Regions from separate parts of the Carnimonas bestiolae genome, predicted to be linked through region 1. Evidence: predicted binding sites of a transcription regulator. Region 1 holds the regulator's gene; each other region holds the start of a gene.
What was found. The regulator sigma-54, encoded in region 1, starts transcription at its own class of promoters, with help from an activator protein. The targets are predictions, from matches to a motif close to TGGCACNNNNNTTGCTNT.

Region 1 (6,364 bases):
CACGGCTGGGCCTCGACCATCACCTATCTGATTCCCCAGCGCAAAATGGTGATGCAGGGCAATGCTGAGCTGCACCGCGGCAACGACACCTTCCACGGTGCTTACGTGGAGTACTACATCGACTCACGTAAGGTAAACGCCAATGGCGGCGGTAACGCCAAGGGCGACGCTCAGCAAAGCACATCCGGAGGGCGCGTCAACATGACCATCACTCCGAAAAAAAACCAGCAGTAATGCGCTAGAGCATTGCGGAGTCTCTGATTGATGAAAACATTGCACGCCACCCACTTGGTGAAAAGCTTCAAAAAACGCCGCGTGGTTCAGGACATCAGTGTCAGTATCGACCAAGGACAGGTAGTCGGACTGCTGGGCCCTAATGGTGCCGGCAAGACCACTTCCTTCTACATGATCGTGGGGCTGATTCAGGCGGACGCAGGCAAGGTTGGCATCGACGATGTCGATTTGAGCAACGCCCCCATGCACGTGCGCTCGCGGGCAGGGATTGGCTATCTGCCGCAGGAAGCCTCGATCTTCCGCAAACTGACGGTGGCCGATAACATTTTGGCGATTCTTGAAACACGCAAGGATCTTGACCGCCAGCAGCAGCGCCAGCGCCTCGATCAGCTGCTCTCCGAGTTCAGCATCGAGCACATCCGCGACAACAAGGGCATGAGCCTATCGGGCGGCGAGCGGCGCCGCGTCGAGATTGCGCGCGCGCTGGCTACCGAACCCTCGTTCGTCCTGCTTGATGAGCCTTTCGCTGGGGTCGACCCCATTTCGGTAAACGAAATCAAAGGCATTGTTCGCCAGCTGCGCGATCGTAACATCGGCGTATTGATCACCGACCACAACGTGCGCGAAACTCTCGATATCTGCGACAACGCCTACATTGTCGGCGAGGGCCGGATTATCGCCGAGGGTGATGCACACAGCATTTTGGCCAACCAGCACGTTCGCGATATCTATCTAGGCCAGGACTTCCGCCTCTAAGGCGTGCTCTGCAAATCAACGGTGCGCCTCGGCTTCGATGTCCGATCGGGCGCACCGCGCTAGCAACATCCTGATACTACCCCCCTCACTGCGTTACCTTTCTTGCGACATGGCACGCGGATTGCTAATCATTTACTACCAGCTATTGCGCAACGCGCCCCACTAAAGGTAGCGTTATCAATACCGGTAGCGCTGTACCTTCTGCAGCGCACGGCATTGCTGAACGAACAACGCTGGTTCTCCCGATGATGAAATCCTCCCTCCAACTGCGCACCGGCGCACATCTAACGATGACGCCGCAGCTGCAGCAGGCTATTCAGCTATTGCAGCTTTCCACGCTGGAACTCCGTCAGGAGATTCAAACGGCGTTGGAGAGCAACCCGATGCTGGACATTGAGGAAGAGTTCGGTGATGAGCCCAGCGAGCCTGAGGCAACCGACGACGATAGCTGGAGCGATGCTATTCCTGAAGAGCTGACGCTCGACAATGAGTGGAGCGACACCTTTCAGGACGCCAGTCTCGGCGATTTTTCGTCGATGTCGCGCGGCGCTGAAACCGCCGACTTCGAGCGTGACAGCAGCAGCGAGAGTCTGGTCGATCACCTTGCGTGGCAGCTATCGCTGCTCGATTTTTCCCCGCTTGAGCAGCAAATCGCCGAAGTGTATCTGGATGGGCTCGATGAAAACGGCTATCTGCGCATCGACCCTAACGACGTCAGTGACGTGGTATCGCTTGACGAGCATCAGCGCGCCCTGCCTGAACAGGTACTGGCACGCCTTCAGCAGCTTGACCCCGCCGGGGTATTTGCGCGCAATCTGCAGGAATGTCTGCTGCTACAGCTCGATCTGTTGCCGCCGCAAACGCCGTTGCTGGCACAAGCACGCCGATTGGTGCGCCAGTTTCTGGACGCGCTGGCGGCCTGTGATACCAAGTTGTTGCAACGTCGGCTGAATCTCAGCGCGCCGGAGCTCGATCAGGTGATTGCGATGGTGCGTGCGCTAACGCCCCATCCGGGCCATCAGTACGCGAGTGCGCAGTCTTCCTATGTGATCCCCGACCTGACCCTGCGTTATCACCATCAGCGCGGCTGGCAGGTCGAACTGAATCCTGAAGCACTGCCGCGCGTACGTATTCAGCCCGACTACGCCAGCCTGATAAAAAGGGCCGACAAAAGCGCCGACAACACCTTCCTGAAGCAGCATCTACAGGAAGCGCGCTGGCTGCTGAAGAGTCTCTCGAGCCGCAACCGAACCTTGCTTACCGTGGGCTGCGAAATCATGCAGCGTCAGCGCGACTTCATCGCACGCGGCGAGGAAGGTATGCGTCCACTGGTGCTAGCTGACATCGCGGAAGCGGTGGAAATGCACGAATCGACCATTTCGCGCGTGACTACCAATAAATATATTCACACTCCGCGCGGCGTGTTCGAACTGAAGTACTTCTTCTCTAGCCAGGTGGGCAAGGAAGGCGATAGTCACGCCAGTACCGCTATCCGTGCACGTATCAAAAAGCTGATCAGCGAAGAACCCGCTCGTCGCCCGCTCTCCGATGCGAAACTGGTCACAGCGCTGGCCGATCAGGGCATGGTCGTCGCCCGCCGCACCATCGCTAAATACCGCGAAGCCATGGGCATCCCTCCTTCCAGTGAGCGCAAGCGCCTGGGCTAACCTAGCCTTGGCCGTGCCAAGGGCTGCTGGCGGCACCCCCGCGGCCAGCGCTACTCAGGCCGCAAGCCCCGCGCTCTCATCGCTCTCTGCATAACGTTGATTTCCCCTCAGTTATCTATTTGGTTCGTCAATCAAAAAGGCTACACTCGAAGTGTCATCATTCTGACTCAAGGAGGCATGCCATGCCGCTGAACATTACCGGACACCACATCGAACTGACCGATTCGTTGCGTGACTATGTGAATCAGAAACTGACACGGCTAACGCGCCACTACGACAACATTACTCAGGTACAGGTAACGCTGTCGGTAGAGAAGGAGCGCAAGCAGGCCGCCAGCACGCTAAAGATCGCCGGCGCAGAGCTGCACGGTAATGCCGAGAGCGACGATATGTATGCCGCCATCGATGCGCTGGCCGACAAGCTCGACCGCCAGTTGCTCAAACATAAAGAGAAGACGCAGGCGCGCGCCAAAGGTACCGGCACCGCTGGCGTTTAAACGCACCCGACAAAGGCCCGCTGCACGCTAGAACAACCATAGCGGCGGCAGCGGGTTTCCACACAGTGATAGCGCCGCCCGCCCCACCTTTACGGCGAGTGGCGCTTTCCAGCATCATTTACCATGCTCATCTGCGTAGCCAATGACGCATGGAATAAAATATTCCTAAGAATTCCCCATAATCGTCATTTTACTGATGTATTCAGATGGCATGATGGGCGCTGCCCGTCGCACCAACGTGTTATCACACCGCCGTGTGCGGTACGGGCGACAGCCTTAAGCCTCGATACAAGGATATCCTTGGAATGATGCAACTAGTGATCATCAGCGGCCGTTCAGGGTCGGGTAAGTCAATTGCCCTGCAGGCGCTGGAGGATCTCGGTTTTTATGCCATCGACAACTTACCGGCCATGCTGCTGGGGGCGTTGATCGAAGAACTCGAAACGCAAACACCGGCACGCCACAAGGTGGCGGTCAGCATCGATGCCCGCAATATCGCTAACGCACTGGTCCGCCTGCCGGAACTGATAGAACTGCTGAAGCCCCGCGATATCGATATTCAGGTGGTGTACATCACCGCCGACTCCGACCAGTTGCTCGAGCGCTATTCCGCCACTCGACGCCGCCATCCGCTTACCCGTGACAGCGAGATGACGCTCGATGAGGCGATCGAAACCGAGCAGCACTATCTTAGTCCGGTGCGTGACATGGCGGATTTGGTCATCGATACATCGACCACTTCCGTACACGAACTACGGGGACGCATTGCCGAACAGGTCGCGCGCCATACCTCAACGCATCTCACGCTCAGCTTCGAATCCTTCGGCTTCAAGCATGGCGTTCCCCGCGATGCCGACATGGTATTCGACGCTCGCTGCTTGCCTAACCCCTACTGGGAGCCAGCGCTGCGCGACTCCACCGGTCGTGATGCCGATGTACAGCAGTTTTTGGCGGCGTCGGAAGAAGTGCAGGAAATGTTCGACGACATTTGCCGCTGGCTGGAACATTGGCTGCCACGCTACCTTTCTACCCATCGCAGCTACTTCACCGTGGCGGTGGGTTGTACCGGCGGGCAGCACCGTTCGGTTTATCTGGTAGAACAGCTCGCGCACCATTTCGCCAACGAATATCCTTCGGTGCGACTGCGTCATCGCCAGCTGGAGCTACAGCAGCAAATTGACGGTCAGCGCAGCAGCGGCCCCCACCTCGCGCCCTAATATCGCTATAATAGAACCCTTAAACGCTTGTGCGACCCGACTGCTGCCCCTACTATCAGCCGGGTCCATGCAGATTCGCCCTTGTCAGGGAAGACTGGCACGCTATTCCCATGCGTAGCTCAGCCCCTCTCATCGACCCATCAGCCAGCAAAGGATTCAGATGCCCTCCCGCGAAAACGAGCCCGGCATACCCTCCTCTCACTCATCGTCGACCGCCACCACCGACGCTTCAGCCACTGCTGAAGAAAACCTTTATCCGCATGATATGCACCCGGGCCTGATGCCAGGGCTGAGCGTTGAAGATCAGCGTAATATCTTCCGCCTCGATAAAGTGGTGTTCGCGCTTACCGCGCTGTTGATGCTGGCCTTTATCAGTTGGGGCGTTATCGCTCCCAACTCGGTCGGTGAAGTGTCTTCCAGCATGTTCAAGTGGGCCATTCGCGATCTGGGCTGGCTGCTCAATCTGGTAATGATCCTTGGCCTATCGGTCATGGCGTATCTGGCCTGCTCGCGCTTTGGCAACATCAAGCTGGGCAAGGACGATGAAGAGCCCGAGTTCAGCCGCTTCGCTTGGATTGCGATGATGTTCGGGGCCGGTATCGGTGTGGGCATTTTCTTCTTCGGGCCATCAGAGCCGCTCAGCTATTACCTGACGCCACCGCCTCATACGGTAGCGGCGCAAACGCCTGCGGCCATCCACCATGCCATGGCGCAGTCGCACTTCCATTGGGGAATGTCGATCTGGGGGCTATACGCCATGATTGGTGGCGCGCTTGCCTACAGCACCTACCGCCGTGGACGTGTATCGCTGGTAAGCTCGCTGTTCCGCCCGCTATTCGGTCAGCATCACACCGAGGGTGCGGCCGGTAAGGTGATCGACATGATGGCGATCATTGCGACGCTGTTTGGCACCGCTGCGACGCTGGGGCTGTCAGCGATCCAGATCAGTCAGGGCATCGAGATCGTCTCGGGCGCAGGCAAGATCAGTAACACCATTCTGATCGTGATCATTACCGTTCTCACGCTGTGCTTTATTACTAGCGCGATATCAGGCGTGGGCCGCGGCATTCGCTACCTGTCGAACCTGAATATCTCGCTGACCTTGGGCCTGATTGTATTCGTGTTTATTACCGGCCCTACGCTGTTTCTGCTCAACCTGATTCCTGCCGGCATTCTTACCTACCTCGACAGCCTGGTCGATATGGCCAGCCGCGGCCTTTCGTGGGGTGAAGACACCGTGCAATTCCAGGCCATCTGGACCTCGTTCTACTGGGCCTGGTGGATTGCCTGGACGCCCTTTGTGGGCATGTTTATCGCACGCATCTCGCGCGGCAGAACCATTCGTGAATTCGCGGTAGCCACTACCCTCGCACCGACGTTCATTCTGATTTTGGCCTTTACCGTGTTCGGCGGTACCTCGATCATCTTCAGTCAGCTCGGCATTAGCGGCTTCGACGGCAACGCCTCAAGCGAACACGTGCTGTTCGCACTGTTCAATCAGTTGCCCTTGAGCAGCATTACACCTTTTATTCTGATTTTCGTGCTGGCGGTATTCTTTATCACCTCAGCCGACTCGGCATCGATGGTAATGGGCACGCTGTCCGAGCGCGGCAACCCTGCTCCCAGCAAGCTGACCGTGGTGTTCTGGGGACTGTGCATGATGGGCATCGCAGTGGTCATGCTGCTGGTTGGCGGCGAAACCGCGCTGACTGGCCTGCAAAACCTGACCATTCTAGTGGCGCTGCCGTTTTCGGTGGTATTGATTGGCGTCGCTGTTGCCTTCCTGCGCGATCTGGCCACCGATCCTGCGGCCATCCGCCTCAAGTACGCCAACAAGGCGATGCAAAATGCGGTGATCAAAGGGCTGGAGGAACACGGCGACGACTTCGAGCTGGTAGTCACCCCCGCTGAACAAGGACGCGGTGCCGGTGCCGATTTCGACTCCACCTCCGAGAAAGTGACGGAGTGGTACCGCCGTACCGACGAGCACGGC
Region 2 (6,364 bases), 220 kb from region 1:
GGCCATCGGTGCTAGCCCGGTCGAATAGATATAGGGCCGTGCCAACTGAATCAGCCCTTCGATCAATGTCTCGCTTCCTGCCACGAAGGCCCCTTGGCTACCTAACGCCTTGCTGAAGGTGCCGATCACCACTTCGGCTTGTTGGCGGCTCGTTCCTTCGCAAACGCCAGCGCCGCTGCTGCCCATTACACCGACGCCGTGAGCGTCATCGACAATCAGCGTGGCGTCGTATTGGGCGGCCAGCGCACTAAGCTGTCCAAGCGGCGCAATATCGCCATCCATGCTGAAAATGCCGTCGCTGACGATAAAACGCCGCCCCCGCTCGGCATCCAGACGCTGCAGATGCTGCTCAAGGTCTTCGCTGTCAAGATGCGCATAGCGCCTGAGTCGAGCGCCGCTTAAGCGCGTGCCATCCAACAGCGACGCATGGTTGAGGCGGTCGTGCAGGCAGTAATCGCTGCGCGTGCAAAGCGCATCAAGCACCGCCAGATTGGCCTGAAAGCCACTGGGAAACAGCAGCGCTCGTTCGCGCCCCAGCCACGCCGCCACGCGTTCTTCGAGACGTTGATGGATGGCGCAGTAGCCTCCCACCAGCGGCGATGCCGCAGCACTGCTACCAAACTGCTCAAGCGCCTGTGAGGCCGCGCGTGTAACGGCAGGGTGCTGACTGAAGCCAAGGTAATCGTTGCCGGCAAAGTCGACTACGCCAGGCTGATGCTGCCAGCGCTGGCGGTAGCGCTGCTGTAGCTTTCTCTCGGTAAGCTTCGGCGTAAGCCAGTGTTCCAGCGCTGTCATCGGTTAGTGGGCCGCTGCATCGACCGCTAGCTCACTTACGCGCTGGCTATGCAGGTTTTCATGAATGGCCGCATCGAGGGTGCTGTCATCAAATTCTTCACGCTGCTCGGGGTGCATGCCCAGCCGCTTGAACAGAAGATGGTCGTGATCGGACTCAGGGTTAGGCGTGGTGAGCAGGCGCTGACCATAGAAGATCGAATTGGCGCCGGCGAAGAAGGTCATCGCCTGCAATTCATCGCTCATCTGCTCGCGACCGGCGGCCAGCCTAACGCGCGAATGCGGCATCAGGATGCGGGCAGTAGCAACGGTGCGAACGAATTCCAACGGGTCGAGGTCATCGACGTTTTCAAGCGGCGTGCCTTTGACTCTGACCAGCATATTGATCGGCACGCTTTCCGGGTGAACCGGAAGATTGGCGAGCTGTTGAAGCAAACCAGCGCGGTCGTTGACCGATTCGCCCATGCCCAAAATGCCCCCGGCGCAGATTTTCATGCCGGCATCGCGCACGTGCCCCAGCGTTTCGAGGCGCTCGGCGTAGGTGCGGGTGGTAATGATGCTGGAGTAGTACTCCGGCGAGGTGTCGAGATTATGGTTGTAGTAATCCAGCCCCGCCTCGGCAAGGTCGTTGGCCTGCTGCGGATTGAGACGTCCTAGCGTCATGCAGGTTTCCAGCCCCATGGCGCGCACCCCTTTGACCATTTCGATCACGTAGGGCATGTCCTTGGCGCTGGGATGTTTCCAGGCCGCGCCCATGCAAAAGCGGGTCGCGCCGATCGCTTTGGCAGCGCGTGCTTCTTCCAGCACCTTCTCGACCTGTAACAACTTTTGGCGTTCCAGCGAGGTGTTGTAGTGGCCCGACTGCGGACAGTACTTGCAGTCTTCAGGGCAGGCGCCGGTCTTGATCGATAGCAGCGTCGATACCTGGATGGCGTTGGGGTCGAAATGAGCGCGATGCACGGATTGCGCTTCATATAAAAGATCGTGGAAGGGGCGGGTCAGCAGCGCTTCTATTTCGCCGCGGTGCCAGTCGTGGCGTATCTCGGTCATCAGCAGGTCGCCTTTGTTACGGGGCGTTATGGGAATGGCTAGCGAAGCAGTGAGGCGGCCAGCCAATAGCGACTGGGCGGCCTGCTTCTGATGCGATCCATCACGGGACGGCGCCATTTTTTCGGGCGCTAGTGTCGCGATAGGGGTGTTATCCTGTCAACTCAAAGTTAATTTATTGGTTTACATTACCAAAATGCAACGGATTTTACGCGTTTGCTATGTTGGTTACTGGCGAAAAAAGATAATCTGCTCAGTATTCGTGACCTGTGCAGCTGGTGATTAAGGAGCGCACTTGAGCAGCAGCATTCGATTGATTCTTAACGGTAAGTCGTCGGACCAGCCGCGCTTGCGCAAAATGGTGAATCGCCTTCGTAAGCAGGGGATTGGCGTCGATGTGCGCGTTACCTGGGAAGGTAGCGACATCGAAGATTTCATTTATCAGGCCAGCGCCAACGGCGTTGAGCGCGTGATCGTGGGCGGCGGCGACGGCACCGTGCACGGTGCGGCCAATGCCCTGATGAAGCTTCCAGAAGAGTATCGCCCGTCGCTTGGCATTATCCCGCTGGGCACGGCCAACGACTTCGCGCGCGCTGCCGGTATTCCTCCTTCTCCCACCGACGCCTTTGCCTTTGCGGTGCGTGAAGAAGCCATTCCGATTGATCTGGGCAAGATTGGCGATACCTGGTTTATCAACGTGGTATCAGGCGGTTTCGGTGCCTCGGTAACCGCCAGTACGCCGCCGATGCTGAAGCGCATGCTGGGCGGCGGTGCCTATTCGCTGGTGGGGGCGGCGCGAATTCTCAGCTTTTCGCCCTACTCGGGGCGGCTGCGCATGCCCGATTTCGAAGACAGCGCCGATATGGTGGTGATCGCGATTGGTAACGGTCGCCAGGCGGGCGGTGCGCAGGAGCTTACCGCCAAAGCCTACATCGATGACGGCCTGCTTGACGTACTGGTAATCAACGATTTCAGGATTCGTGATGTACCGCGGCTGCTGCGACAGCTTGAGCATCTGTCCCCCGACAACGATCTGGTGCGCTACTTCCGCACACCGTGGATCGAGCTGGAGTGTGAAACGGCGCTGCCGGTCACGCTCGACGGCGAGATGCGTGAAGTGAAGCAAGGGCGCTTCGAAATAGCCCAAGGGGCCATTGATGTCGTCGTGCCCGCTGACAGCAAAATGCTGAAAAATCGCGTCGAAACGTCGGTTGCCTCAGACGACGCTGAGGAAGAGTAGCGCTGAACCAAGCGGCGCTTTAGGCGTTAGTGCTGCATTAGTTCAGTTGAATTGAAGTATTTCTTAAGATTTGATCGTGGCGGTCGCTTTACACATCGTGGTATCAAAATAGAGCGTCGCTGCCACTGAACTGCAAGCGCGTCGCGGTGTCTCAAAATAACGCAGTAGCGCAATTGTTGATCGCAGGGCCAGCAAGCCCTCGACAGCTTTCCAAGCCGGGAGAATATAGAGTGAAACGTATCAGCTTAATGGTAATGGCGGCGGCGTCGATGGTGGCATTGCTGGGTGCGGCAGGCTGCAGCCAGTCGGACGACGATACGCCCCCCGATACCGGTGCCAATAATGCTGCCTCGTCTCAGCAGCAGGCTGATTCGCCAGCGACTGGCGACGACAGCAGTCAGGCCGATATGCAGGACAGCGACGATGGCGATAGCGATTCCCACGATGACCTGTCGAGCCAGGGCCTGCCTCCTGATGAATCAAGCCGCGATATCGATCACTCGCCTGAAAGTGACCCGCAGTCGGGCACGCTGGAAGGCGGACAGACCGATCAGCCTCAGCAGTAAGCGCTGTGCGGTAGCGGGGTCATTACCCCGCATACGGAACACCCCGAAGATTGGATATCTCCAGCCTTCGGGGTGTTCTGGTTTTGAGGCGTGTGCGCCAAACCTGACTGCTCACTGGGTTAGCCGTTGTACACCGCAAGCAAGCTGCGCTCGGACTTCAGTAGATAAGCTTCGAGCCGCGCCACGGCCTGTTGATTGTTGCCCTGCCTGAGCAACGCAACAATGTCGCTGTTGCTCTCAATGTAAGGGGCGTGAATGCGGGCAGGATCATTGACCAGCCCAAATGCCAGCCGCAGTTCTGCACTCAGGTCGGCGTACATGGCTTCAATGCGTGGACTGTCTGTCAGGCTGACCAGCGCGCGATGGAAGTCGATGTTGGCACTGCCCACCGCAAGCCAATCATGCGCGTCGCGTGCGTAACGCGCTTGCCCCACCGCCTGCTCCATGCGCTCGATGGCGGGGTGATGAGGGGAGGCCTCCGCTACTGCCTGGCGCTCGATAAGCCGCCTGACCCGATAGATGTCGATGATCGCCGCCAGATCAGGTCGCGCCACCATAACGCCCGCGTAGGGAATGTGAGTGAGCAGGCTCTGCTGGGTAAGCAGGCGAAATGCTTCTCGCAGGGTATTACGTGATATCTCCAGCTGCTCGGCCAGCTGTTTTTCCGACAAATGCTGGCCGGGCAGCAGGCGGCCTTCCACGATCCATTGACGAAGCGTGGCGGCAGTCGTGTTGCCAAGACTGGCAGCGGGATCGCGCATGGTTATCACACCTTATTGTTGGTCAGCACGACGCCGGGGTAATTACCTTGGCGGGCTAAAGCGTTGAGCCTATGGATGCAGCGTAGCAGCTTATCCTGACGATCAGGGCAATGCGCGATAGAGGTGCGCCATCTCCTTCATCCTGCATCATGTTGATGCAATTGATCAAAGATCCTATGTCATTGTTGAACAATAATTCGATATAAACCTACAACAGCACGCGATTTATTCATCACTGGCATACCCCTTGCGTAGTGATTGCCTATCAGGCTGCCACGCGTTTGGTAGCAATCTTCAAGCCACGTTATGGGAAGCCAGCGGTGCCCTCATCTCCTGCAACCTTTGCCAAAGAGCGGCGCTCGTCGCTGGTGGCCGCCATTTTTTTGATGGCGACCTCAGCGATAGGCCCGGGATTTATCACCCAAACCGCCACCTTCACTGCCACTCTGGGCGCTACCTTTGCGTTTGGCATTCTGGCCTGCATTGTCATCGACTTCGTGGTGCAGCTGAATGTCTGGCGTATCGTTACGCTGACCGGTATGCGTGCTTCCGAAGTCGCCAATCTCGCGATTCCGGGCAGTGGCTACGTATTGGCGCTGCTGGTGATCTTCGGCGGGGTAGTGTTCAACGTCGGCAACATTGCCGGCGCGGGGCTGGGGCTGAATGCGCTACTTGGGCTACCGCCGCTGGTAGGGGGCGCGATCAGCGCGCTGATCGCGATCGGCATTTTCCTGTCGCGTCGTGCTGGGGTGGCCGTTGACCGGATCATGATCGTGCTGGGAACGCTGATGATTGCGCTAACGCTGATTGTCGCCTTCGCGTCGCACCCGCTGGTGGGCGATGCTCTGCGCCAAACGGTGCTGCCCGATGCGCTCGACTTCACCTCGATTACTACTATCGTGGGCGGCTCGGTCGGCGGCTATATCACCTATGCGGGCGCGCATCGCTTGCTTGACCACGGCACCGTTGGCAAGGCCCATATCGGTGAAGTGTCCAAGGCGGCATTCAATGGCGTATTGGTGACCGGCATCATGCGCTACATCCTGTTCCTGGCGATTCTTGGCGTGGTCGCCAGCGGAGTGACCATCGATGTGTCGGGGCAGGGAGCGAATCCTGCCGCACAAGCGTTTCAGGTGGCGCTGGGCGAGTTCGGGTTGCGCGGTTTCGGATTGATCATGTGGGCCGCAGGTATTACCAGCGTGATGGGGGCTGCCTATACCTCGATCAGTTTCGTCACGGTATTCGCCAAGGGCATTACCGAGCGCCGCCGCAACATGGCAACGGTGGGCTTTATTGTGATTAGTCTGGCGGTGTTTCTACTGTTGGGTAAGCCTCCCGCTGCGCTACTGATATTTGCCGGGGGCTTCAACGGGCTGATTCTGCCGTTAGGGCTGACGCTGTTTTTATATGTGGGATGGCGGCGTGCTGATCTGATGCACGGTTATCGCTATCCGCAGTGGCTGCTGATAGCGGGCGCATTGGTGTGTGCGCTGTCGTGGTACATGGCGATTGACTCGGTAGGGCCTATTTTTGCGCTCCTGAGTAACGCGTAGCGCAGGGTTGCCGGTCAATCCGGTTTCTCTGTGGTCACTTGAGCAACACAAGGCAATTCGGTATGGCAACCATCGATCAAATAGCGCTTGCGCAGCAAGCTCGGCAGCGTATTCGGGCGGGGTGGCGGCAGCCCACTGCGGGCATTGCGCCAGGCTTCGCGCAGGCCAATCTGATTGCGCTTCCTTATGACTGGGCCTACGACTTCTTGCTCTATGCCCAGCGTAACTCGCAAGCCTGCCCGCTGCTCGATGTAACCGAGCCGGGTGTCTTCACCACTGCGCTGGCCGAAGGCGCTGATATTCGCAGCGACCTTCCTGCTTATCATGTGTGGCGCAACGGTGAGCGCGTGGCCGAGGTAAGCGATGCGCGCGATGCTTATGCAGAGTATCCCGACATGGTGAGCT
Region 3 (6,364 bases), on a different contig from region 1:
TGTAAGCTTCTGCCCCCCTAAGATGGAGATCACAATATCAATGAAGGGAGTGGGCACATGGCACAGAGCGGAAAATCCACCAGCATGATTTGGGCGGGCGAAGACGGGTTTTTCTCCGAAGGCGCCATTACGGCCCCCATCTACAATTCAGTGGCGTTTGGCTACGAGGATATGCACCAATGGTTCGAAACCGCGCTGGGGAAGCGCCAGGGCCACATCTATTCGCGAAATACCAATCCCACGGTGGCGGTGCTGGAAGAGAAGATTCGGCAGCTCGATGGCGGTGAAAAGGCAACCAGTTTCTCGACCGGAATGGCGGCGATCAGTAACAGCCTGTTCGCATTGCTGACACCCGGACAACGCGTGGTAGCGATCAAGGATACTTACGGTGGCTCGAATCGTATGTTTATCGAGTTTCTACCACGTATTGGTGTAGAAGTAGCACTGTGTGACACCACCGATTTCGATGCAATAGAGGCAGAGGTGGTGAAGGGATGTGACCTTCTTTATCTCGAATCACCGACCAACCCAACGCTGAAAGTTGTCGATATCGAGCGTCTCGCCAACACAGCACATGCCCATCAGGCCACGGTCATTGTTGATAATACTTTCGCGACTCCGATCAACCAGCGTCCACTATCGCTAGGGGCCGATCTGGTCGTCTATAGCGCTACCAAATATCTTAATGGCCACTCGGATGTGATGGGGGGGCTCGCTGTAGGTAACGCTGATTTGATCGATCGTATTTACCACTATCGGGAAATTACCGGGGCTGCACTGCATCCGCAGTCTGCCTATATGATTATGCGGGGCATGAAAACGTTGGCACTGCGCATCGCTCGCCATAATGAAAATGGTCAAGCGGTGGCCGCATATCTGGCAAGCCACTCCAAGATAGAAGCGGTATTTTATCCTGGTTTGGCGGACCATCCGAATCACGCTATTGCCAGGCAGCAAATGGATGGCTACGGCGGCATGCTCAGTTTCGCAGTGAAAGGTGGCTTCGATGCAGCCGTGACTGTACTTGAGTCGCTCAAGCTTGCTCACAAGGCAGCCAGCCTGGGATCTGTCGGTACTTTGGCGGGGCCGCCCAAAACCACCAGCCACGTCGAACTGAGCGTCGAGGAGCGTGCTGCGGCAGGTATAGCTGAAGGGCTCATTCGCTATTCGTGCGGTATCGAAGACACCGACGATTTGCTTCAGGATCTTGAGCAGGCGCTGGCGAACGTGGCGCTATAGCGGCAGCACTCCGACCAATGGCGAGTAGCGAGGCGTAGTGCACGGGCCCATGCTGGGGGAACGCGAATTACGCGCTACACTGGATATGTACTTCTTACAGCCGTCTGAAAAGGAATGATCATGGGGCCACACAAGATTATTTATCTGGTTGCAGCCATTGTCATTGTCGGGGTGATTGGCTTCTTTATCTTTCACTCCAGCAGTACGCCCGTGAACGAACAGCCAACCCAGCAGCGCTCTCAGGATGTAAAAGAGGGTAATTTTCAGTAGTACGTTAGTCTCTCCAACACACCGGCCTTCCTGAGGGAAGGCTCTGATCTCCGGTAACGTCCTTCCCCTGACCCTCTTCCGTTTGTCCCACAGGGCATTGGTAGCGGTGCACCGCACTGCGGTGAATTGGCGTGCACGCCTGCGGGCCGAAGCGGCAGTGCTTCTCAGCGTTGCCACCCCAGCCAATCATCGTGGGCTGACGCGATGGCCCGGTGTGCGCACTGAGTAAGCAAACTCGGCAATGCCACTGCCATGCTGAGGGCATCGTGGCTTGCCGTGAATCCAAGCATCCGTAAGGGGGATACCGCTATTCATGCGCGGACGGCCATCCACGAAAACGCCCCGCAGGCGGAGGCTATCCATCCTGCGGGGCGTCGATGGCGAACAGTGGTGTTCACCAGGCCAGCTATTGCGCTTAGTTGCGACCGGAGCGGGCGCGCTTACGCTCGTTTTCGGTCAGGTACTTCTTGCGCAAACGAATGTGCTCGGGCGTTACTTCTACCAGCTCGTCGTCATCGAGGAATTCGATGGCCTGTTCGAGGGTAAAGCGTACCGGCGGTGTCAGTACCAGCGCTTCGTCAGCACCAGCGGAACGCATGTTATCGAGCTTTTTCGCCTTGGTGGGGTTAACCACCATGTCTTCTGCACGGTTGTTAATACCGATCAGCATACCTTCATACACTTCGGTGCCGTGATCGACCAGCAGTTTGCCGCGGTCCTGCAGCGTGTAAAGTGCGTAGGCCAGCGCTTTACCAGTCGCCATCGACACCAATACGCCGTTACGACGCTTGATGGTGGCTTCAGGACGCAGCGGACCATAGTGGTCGAAACGGCTGGTCAGAATACCGGTACCCGATGTCATGGTCAGGAACTGACCGCGGAAGCCGATCAAACCGCGCGCAGGAATCAGGAAGTCCAGACGGATACGGCCTTTGCCGTCGGGAAGCATGTTGGTCATTTCGCCCTTGCGATAGCCCAGCTCTTCCATGATGGCGCCCTGGTGCTCTTCTTCGCAGTCGATGATGACTTCTTCGTAGGGCTCCTGCTGTTCGCCGTCGATCTCGCGGATGATCACTTCGGGGCGACCCACCGCCAACTCGTAGCCCTCGCGACGCATCGACTCGATCAGTACCGATAGGTGCAGCTCACCACGGCCTGAGACGCGGAATTTCTCGGCAGTGTCGCCTTGCTCAACACGCAGCGCCACGTTGTGGATCAGCTCTTCGTCGAGACGATCCTTGATGTTGCGGCTGGTAACGTACTTGCCTTCACGACCAGAGAAGGGCGAGTCGTTGACCTGGAAGGTCATTGAGATGGTTGGCTGGTCAATCGTCAGCGTTGGCAGCTTCTCGACCGCGGAGGGATCACACAGGGTGTCGGAAATCGCCAGATTGTCGATACCGGTAATCGAGATGATGTCGCCAGCGGTAGCCTCTTCAGCCTGCACGCGTTCAAGACCGAGATAGGTCATTACCTGACCGATCTTGCCGCGACGTTCGTTGCCGTCACGGTCAACCACGGTAACCTGCTGGCCGGTGCGCACTGCGCCGCGCTTGATACGGCCCACGCCGATAACGCCAACATAGCTGTTGTAGTCGAGCGCCGAGATTTGCATCTGGAAGGGCTCGTCGATCTGCACCTTGGGCGGCTCAACAATGTCGACGATCGACTGGAACATGTAGCTCATGTCGTCGCCGAGATTGTCGGGCTCGGGGCCGGCGATGCCGTTCAGGGCAGACGCATAGATGATCGGGAAGTCGAGCTGTTCATCGCTGGCGCCCAGGTTGTCGAACAGATCGAAAATCTGATCGATAACCCAGTCGGGACGAGCGCCGGGACGGTCAACCTTGTTGACTACCACAATCGGCTTGAGGCCCAGATCGAAGGCTTTCTGGGTAACGAAGCGGGTTTGCGGCATCGGGCCGTCAACCGCGTCGACCAGCAGCAGCACCGAATCGACCATCGACATCACGCGCTCTACCTCGCCACCGAAGTCGGCGTGCCCAGGAGTGTCGATGATGTTGATGTGGTATTCGTTCCAGCGAATCGCCGTGTTTTTCGCAAGAATGGTAATACCGCGCTCACGTTCCTGATCGTTGGAGTCCATGATGCGCTCCTGACCTTCGTTACGACGGTCAAGGGTGCCGGACTGCTGCAGGAGTTTATCGACCAGGGTCGTTTTGCCGTGGTCAACGTGCGCGATAATAGCGATGTTGCGGATATGTGCGATCCGCGGATCAAGCGTTTGCTCTGTCATTAAATAAAGGTCCGTAGTCTGCTTGTCGCCTGCCTGCACAAGCTGAGTGTTTTCCTGGCAGCAAGGCGGTAGCGGCGCGACAGGGTGCGTGCTTAAGGTAGCGCCGGGACTTGAGGCAGGTGACCGCGCATTCCACTGGCCTTGTTAACGGCACCGCTTTCAAAAAACGGCACGCGAAAAATGCGCGATGGGTATCAGGCCGGGCATTGTACCCGCAAGCAGCGCCAGCGCCTAGACTCTGAGCAAAAGTGCTCGGCATAAAGGCGATTGTCGGCGGCTAATATTGCGCGATGATGAAAGACGTTTCGCCGAACCACGATGCGCGCCATTTGGGTGCAATGATTCATGTTGGTGCAGAAAAGAGTAGCCTCAGGCATCTTAATTGAGCATGAATTGATCAAATGGAAAGCTTTCACTGTATGGCATCTGCCGTTCGACCATTGATAATGGACGAGAATCAGAAGGTTATATTTCTGTGCGGCGGCTTCGCATCATTTTGGCACGCTCCATGCATCATATTGGGTAGTTGAGGACACTGTGCCATGCTGTGGCAGTCCGCTTAATTCCTGTGGCTGTGCTTTTGGAGAGAAAAATGTCAGATAAGACGCTTGCCCTGATTGAAGAACATGACGTCAAGTGGGTTGACCTGCGCTTCACCGATACCAAGGGCAAGGAGCAGCATGTATCCATTCCTGCTCGCGACGTAGACGAAGAGTTCTTTGAAAATGGCCAGATGTTCGATGGTTCTTCCATCGCTGGCTGGAAGGGCATTAATGAATCCGACATGATTCTGCTGCCTGAAGATGGCACCGCCTACCTCGATCCCTTCACTGAAGACGCCACGCTGGTACTGCGCTGCGATATCATCGAGCCGGCTACCATGCAGGGCTACGAGCGCGACCCGCGCTCCATCGCTAAACGCGCCGAAGCCTATTTGCAGCAGACCGGGCTGGGCGACACCGCCTTCTTTGGTCCCGAGCCCGAGTTCTTCGTATTCGACCAGGTACATTTCAAAAACTCGATGAACGAAGTGTCGTTCAAGGTCTCTTCTGAAGAAGGCGCCTGGGAAACCGACGGCAACTTCGAAGGCGGCAACATGGGGCACCGTCCGCGTGTCAAAGGCGGTTATTTCCCCGTGCCGCCGGTTGATTCGCTTCACGACCTGCGCGCCACCATGGCCAACACACTCGAAGCAATCGGTCAGCGCGTCGAAGTACATCACCACGAAGTAGCCAACGCTGGTCAGTGCGAAATCGGCGTAGCGTTCAATACGCTGGTGAAAAAAGCCGACGAAGTGCAGTCGATGAAATACGTTATTCACAACGTAGCGCATGCCTTCGGCAAAACCGCCACCTTTATGCCTAAGCCAATGGCGGGCGATAACGGTTCGGGCATGCACGTGCACCAGTCGTTCTGGAAAGACGGCAACAACATGTTTGCCGGTGACGAGTACGCTGGCCTGTCTGAAACGGCGCTTTACTACATCGGCGGCGTTATCAAGCATGCGCGCGCGCTGAATGCTTTCACCAACGCCTCGACCAACTCCTACAAGCGTCTGGTGCCTGGTTTCGAAGCGCCGGTCATGCTGGCGTACAGCGCCCGCAACCGTTCGGCTTCACTGCGTATTCCGTACACGTCCAGCCCGAAAGCAAAACGTGTCGAAACACGCTTCCCTGATCCGACCGCTAACCCTTATCTGGCCTTCTCGGCACTGCTGATGGCGGGCATCGACGGTATCAAGAACAAGATCCATCCCGGCGATGCGCTGGACAAAAACCTCTACGATCTGCCGCCCGAAGAAGCGAGCCAGGTCCCGACCGTTGCAGCAAGTCTCGAGGAAGCACTCGAAGCGCTCAATGCTGACCGTGCGTTCCTGACCGCTGGTGAAGTATTCACCGATTCCATGATCGATGCCTACATCGCCTTGAAAGAGGAAGAAGTGGCAGCGGTGCGCATGGTGCCGAGCCCGGTCGAGTACGAGCTTTACTACAGCATTTAACGTGGCAAGCGCCGGCGGAGGGCAGTTTTTCCGTCGGTCGTGGCCGTTAAACGTTGTCAAATAAACCCCGTCGCCCTCGTTTGGCTGGCGGGGTTTGTTCTTTTATATGAGAAGACTATAGTTGGGATGCACTCTTTTGGTGCATTGGCGGGCTCGGCCAGTGCGTGTCGTGCACACCCACGGGGCCATGATCGCTAGCGGCGCAGATTGGCGCGCTTTTTGCAGAGGATAGATATGACTTCAGCGTTTTGGATATCCGCATGGTAGAAGGTTTCTTCCCCCGCTTGCTCGAGCATCTCACCACGGCGGTGGTGCTGCTGGACGAAGAGCTGCGTGTGCGTTGGATGAATCCGGCGGCTGAAGCGCTAACCGGGCTGAGCTTTGCTCGCGTGGTAAACACTCGACTTGAGTGCCTGACAGGCCACGACGGGCAGGTAGGCAAAGTGTTGCGCAAGGCGATTGATGATCAGCACCCCTTCACGCAGCGTGAGGCAGCGCTAACGTTGGCGTCGGGTGATGAGATTACCGTCGATTACACCGCCACGCCACTGTCGAGCCATGAGCTGTTGATCGAGCTCGATCCGATTGACCTGCTGCTG

Region 2: the regulator sigma-54 is predicted to act here: its motif matches at 4,643-4,660, upstream of R84865_RS02020 (NRAMP family divalent metal transporter).
Region 3: the regulator sigma-54 is predicted to act here: its motif matches at 4,264-4,281, upstream of glnA (glutamate--ammonia ligase).

What each region holds. Positions count from the first base shown of each region.
Region 1 covers NZ_JBPCZK010000001.1:650,045-656,408, forward strand. Annotated here, with positions in the region: gene lptA (lipopolysaccharide transport periplasmic protein LptA) at 1-234, shown strand, start outside; gene lptB (LPS export ABC transporter ATP-binding protein) at 265-990, shown strand; gene R84865_RS03065 (RNA polymerase factor sigma-54) at 1,236-2,657, shown strand; gene hpf (ribosome hibernation-promoting factor, HPF/YfiA family) at 2,840-3,154, shown strand; gene rapZ (RNase adapter RapZ) at 3,463-4,371, shown strand; gene R84865_RS03080 (BCCT family transporter) at 4,532-6,364, shown strand, end outside.
Region 2 covers NZ_JBPCZK010000001.1:434,271-440,634, reverse strand. Annotated here, with positions in the region: gene bioF (8-amino-7-oxononanoate synthase) at 1-795, opposite strand, end outside; gene bioB (biotin synthase BioB) at 799-1,842, opposite strand; gene yegS (lipid kinase YegS) at 2,135-3,079, shown strand; gene R84865_RS02030 (hypothetical protein) at 3,310-3,645, shown strand; gene R84865_RS02025 (GntR family transcriptional regulator) at 3,765-4,406, opposite strand; gene R84865_RS02020 (NRAMP family divalent metal transporter) at 4,727-5,959, shown strand; gene R84865_RS02015 (putative hydro-lyase) at 6,022-6,364, shown strand, end outside.
Region 3 covers NZ_JBPCZK010000002.1:44,638-51,001, reverse strand. Annotated here, with positions in the region: gene R84865_RS03605 (cystathionine gamma-synthase family protein) at 58-1,239, shown strand; gene R84865_RS03600 (hypothetical protein) at 1,360-1,509, shown strand; gene typA (translational GTPase TypA) at 1,925-3,766, opposite strand; gene glnA (glutamate--ammonia ligase) at 4,359-5,765, shown strand; gene glnL (nitrogen regulation protein NR(II)) at 6,026-6,364, shown strand, end outside.